2 regions of the Mycolicibacterium chengduense genome follow, and region 2 is predicted to be linked to the other one. Evidence: riboswitches for the same ligand, from Rfam matches in the RefSeq annotation. Region 2 holds a riboswitch; the other holds the start of a gene.
What was found. Region 2 has a riboswitch for glycine ahead of gcvP (aminomethyl-transferring glycine dehydrogenase). Riboswitches for the same ligand answer to the same signal wherever they lie in the genome.

Region 1 (2,398 bases), on a different contig from region 2:
AAGGCCGCCGGTGGCGGTTTCTTTGTACTTGTTGCTCATGTCCATGCCCGTGGTCCGCATCGTTTCGATCACCTGGTCCAGGGAGACGCGGTGGGTGCCGTCGCCGCGCAGGGCCATCCGGGCGGCGTTGATGGCCTTGCCCGCCGAGATCGCGTTGCGTTCGATGCAGGGGATCTGCACCAGGCCGCCGATGGGATCGCAGGTCAGTCCCAAGCTGTGCTCCATCGCGATCTCGGCGGCATTCTCGACTTGACGCGTTGTGCCGCCGAGGATCTCGGCCAGGGCGCCGGCGGCCATCGAGGCTGCGGACCCCACTTCGCCCTGGCATCCCACCTCGGCTCCGGAGATGGAGGCACGCTCTTTGTAGAGCGAGCCGATCGCCCCGGCCGTCAGCAGGAAGCGGATGGCGGTGTCGTCGGGATCGGCCATGCCCGCCCGGGTGTAGTGCGTGGCGTAGTGCAGCACGGCGGGGATGATGCCGGCCGCACCGTTGGTGGGTGCGGTGACGATGCGCCCGCCGGAGGCGTTTTCCTCGTTGACGGCCAGGGCGATCAGATTGACCCAATCCTCGGCGAAGGCGACGTCGCGCTCGGGGTCTTCGGCGGCCAGCCGGCTGTGCCACTCGTGTGCGCGCCGCGGCACCCGCAGATTGCCTGGCAGATACCCCTGCTGGCTGATGCCGCGTTGCGCACACGCGACCATCACATCCCGCAGGTGCAGAAGATCGTGGTGGACCTGGTCACGCGTGCGGGAGGTGAGCTCGTAGCGCAGCATCACCTCGCTGATGCGGCAGTCAAGTTGATCGGCCAATGCCAGCAGCTCGGCGGCGCTGTGAAAGGACCCCGGTGGCGGCGCGACATCGGATCGGTCAGGGGGTTGGTCCCCGGTGACGATGAAACCGCCGCCCACCGAGTAGTACGTCTCGGCGTACAGCGGGTGCCCGGGTGACTCGTATGCGGTGAGGGTCATGGCGTTGGGGTGGCGCGGCAGCACGGTTTCCGGGTGCAGGTCGAAGTCGGATTCGGTCAAGGCGATTCTGGTGATGCCACCGAGTGTGATGGTGCCTTCGGTGCGCATCTGGGCCAGCCGTCGCTCGGCGTGATCCGGTTCGACGGTGTCGGGCCACAGTCCTTCCAAGCCGAGCAGGATCGCCGGGAAGGTGCGGTGTCCGGCGCCGGTGGCGGCCAGGGACCCGAATACCGCGACGCGTACTTCGGTCACTTCGGTCAACGACGCACGGCCGGCGAGGTCGGTGACGAACTGCGCTGCGGCGCGCATGGGCCCCACGGTGTGCGAGCTGGAGGGGCCGATGCCCACCGTGAAGAGGTCGAAAACGCTGATGGTCATGAGCGCTCAGCTCTGAGATGGCTTGTGGTGAGCCGGTTTCGAGAGGGCACGAGGTGACTCCGATTCGTCGAGTCCACGAGGGGTGGGCTTCGAGTGGTGACACCTCCCCGCTCTGTCCTGTTACCTGAGAGTTTGACGCGTTGCCGCGCTTTCACCTTCGGCAAGTGCCCGGTGTGGCTCACCGACACTGTTCTCCAGAGTTGCCTCGACGCAACGGTATTGGGCCTGAGAGTTTCTCGGGGAGGAGATTGCTCCTACGGCGCCTCCGATGGGGAGGTTCTCCCGCTGCGTGTCGACGGCGTATTGACTTGTGATGTGGGGGACTATACGCGCGAACCTCGTATGAGGCAGCGTGTCCGAGCCTGACGCCGGGCTCAGTCCAACTCCGCCAGCGCCCGCCGAGCCGCCTCCAACTCGGCCTCCAACGCCGCCACCTTCGCGGCCTGCTGGACGCGCGCCTCTTCGATGACCTCGTCGATCGGGGTGGCCAGATCTTCGTGCAGTTCCTTGGCGGCGCGGGATACCGCGGCTGCGGCCACGGCGAGGTCGCGGGCCAGGTAGGTGCCGCCCTGCTTGAGTTCGGCGCGCCACTCGCCGTCTGCGGTACCGGTGACGGTGAGGGTCAGCTCCAGCGTCTTGGCCTTCCGCTTGGCCGCCTTCTTCGGAGCGGGCTCGATGGCCGGCTCGGGTTGCGGCGACGTAGCGGCAGGCGGGGCAAGAGTGTCTACGGTCATCGTCATGACGGCTATTAGAACACACGTTCGACCGGTGCTGCCGGAGGCGTGCGTACGTGTTGCCCACGCAACTTACCGATCAGTAGGGTTGGGGTGGAGCGAACAGGAGCTGCCTATGGCTGAAACCAAGTTCATCGACATCCACGGCGCCCGTCAGGCCGTCCTCGACGAGGGCGAAGGCGACGAAGTTCTCTTGCTGATCCACGGCATGGCCGGCAGTGCGCACACCTGGCGCGACATCCTTCCGCAACTGGCCAAGAAGTACCGGGTCATCGCACCGGACCTGCTTGGGCACGGGCAGTCGTCTAAGCCCCGCA
Region 2 (2,398 bases):
GTCGTCGGCGCGGCCGGGCACCCGGGCCAGCACGGTGTCGAAGAACCGGTCGTGCACCACCGCATCACCCAGCGCGGCGGCGATCGCGGCGGCGCGGCCGTGCACCCGGCGCGCGATGGCGGTCAACCCGTCGGCGCCGTGGTAGCTGGCATACATCGCGGCCATCACCGCCAACAGCACCTGGGCGGTGCAGATATTGCTGGTGGCCTTGTCCCGGCGGATGTGCTGCTCGCGGGTCTGCAGGGACAGCCGATATGCCGCGTTTCCGTCCGCGTCCTGCGAGACCCCGACGAGGCGGCCGGGCAGCTGCCGGGCGTGCTTGGTGTGCACCGCCAGGTAGCCGGCGTGCGGGCCGCCGAAGCCCATCGGCACACCGAACCGCTGGGTGGTGCCGAAGGCGACGTCGGCGCCGATATCCCCGGGCGGGGCCACCAGCGTGAGCGCCAGCAGATCGGCACCGACAGCCACCAGCGCACCGCGCTCGTGCGCCTGTCCGATCAGGTCGGTCCAGTCGACCAGTGCGCCGCTGGCCCCGGGCTGCTGCACGATGACACCGAAGAAGTCACCATCGGGAAGGCCCTGTCGCAGGTCGGCGGTGACGATCTCGATGCCCAGCGGTTCGGCCCGCGTGGCCAGCACCGCGGCGGTCTGGGCGTACACGTCGGCGTCGACGGCCAGCCGGTTCGACGGGCCCTTCACCGCGCGGTGCATCAGCGTCATCGCCTCGGCGGCGGCGGTGCCCTCGTCGAGCATGGACGCGTTCGCCACGTCGAGCCCGGTCATATCGCTGACCATGGTCTGGAAGTTGAGCAGCGCTTCTAGCCGGCCCTGGCTGATCTCGGGTTGATACGGGGTGTAGGCGGTGTACCAGGCCGGGTTCTCAAGGATGTTGCGGCGCAACACCGGCGGGGTCAGCGTGTCGTAATAGCCCTGCCCGATCATCGAGACGGCGACGGTGTTGGAGTCGGCCAGCGCCCGCAGTTCGGCCAGCGACTCCTCCTCGGTGGCCGGTGCGGGCAGCAGATCCAGACCTGGCGCCAGGCCGGCGCCGGAGACGGCGTCGAGGATGCCCGCGGGCAGCGCCTTCTCGGCCAGTTCGTCGAGAGAGTCGACGCCGATGACCTCGAGCATCCTGGCGATCGCAGCGGCATCGGGACCGATGTGGCGATCGGCGAAGCCGGAATTGACAGACACGAGTTGCTCTCCCCTGGGGTGCGGGCGCGGGACGCGCGCGAAAAGGACGCGTCCTCTCCCTCTGTCGGGGCGCCTGAGAGATTCGGCCCGAAGACCTTTCCCCATGGGCGGACGCGCGGAACGCGCCACTTTCCAGAGGCATCGGGGCCGTGCGCGGTCCGGGGTGCCTGAGAGGTTGACGGAGAGGTGTTGCTCCTTCGGCGCCCGTGACTGGCCGTCACGGAACTCTCCCGCGCAAGGGCGATGCGGGAGTCAGTCTACCGACCGATCCCGCCAGCTGCGCGGGGGCGGCGGGGTCAGCCGATCTTGCGGTCGCGGTTCTTGCGGCGCGAGGCCAGCTCGTCCTCGGGCGCGGCGATCGATTCGCCGCCATCGGCCCGTTCACCCGGGAAGTCGGCGATGGCGCCGGTCAGCTCGCGCATCGCACCAGAGACCGCGATACCGAAGACACCCTGTCCACCCTGGAGCAGGTCGACGACCTCTTCAGCCGAGGTGCACTCGTAGACGGTGGTGCCGTCGGAGAACAGGGTGATGTTGGCCAGGTCCTGCACACCGCGCTGGCGCAGGTGATCGACCGCGACGCGGATGTTGTGCAGCGAGATGCCGGTGTCGAGCAGGCGCTTGACGATCTTGAGGACCAGGATGTCCTTGAAGGAATACAGCCGCTGGCTGCCGGAACCGGCGGCACCACGGATGGACGGCACCACCAGTGAGGTGCGCGCCCAGTAGTCGAGCTGACGGTAGGTGATGCCGGCGATCTGGCAGGCGCTCGGTCCGCGGTAGCCCACCAGCTCGTCGGGCACCGAGTCGTCCGGGAACAGACCTGCCTGGACGGGCTCACCGACGCCGCCGGCCACCGGGACTTGACCGGCCGCCGGGCCACTGCTGGTGGACAGATCCAACTCCCCCTGATGTGGCGTGCGTGGCATATCGCCCACAGTCCATCCTCTCCGCCGATCGATTCCGGCTGTATGACCTGCGCGGGGGCCTGCTCCCACGCCTCATTCGCCCAGTTTCGAATGTGTCGAGCATACGCCCAACGCTGTCCGGTTACTGCTCGTCGTCGTTGAAAGTATGGCTGCCCGTTCCGCGGTCGCCCCACACACGACCCGCGTGTCGGAGTCACGAGACGTATCCGTGATCTGGACGATTTGCCTGGTCGAAGATCCCCGCACGGCAGCAGGCCGGCATCACAGTGACAACG

Region 1: linked by a shared signal. The riboswitch ahead of SBI67_RS15755 (L-serine ammonia-lyase) and the one ahead of gcvP (aminomethyl-transferring glycine dehydrogenase) in region 2 are both predicted to bind glycine.

What each region holds. Positions count from the first base shown of each region.
Region 1 is NZ_JAWQNH010000004.1:141,712-144,109, reverse strand. It holds gene SBI67_RS15755 (L-serine ammonia-lyase) at 1-1,347, opposite strand, end outside; glycine riboswitch at 1,450-1,555, opposite strand; gene SBI67_RS15750 (DUF6319 family protein) at 1,722-2,087, opposite strand; gene SBI67_RS15745 (alpha/beta fold hydrolase) at 2,197-2,398, shown strand, end outside.
Region 2 is NZ_JAWQNH010000002.1:911,278-913,675, forward strand. It holds gene gcvP (aminomethyl-transferring glycine dehydrogenase) at 1-1,194, opposite strand, end outside; glycine riboswitch at 1,339-1,437, opposite strand; gene SBI67_RS09870 (MerR family transcriptional regulator) at 1,491-2,123, opposite strand.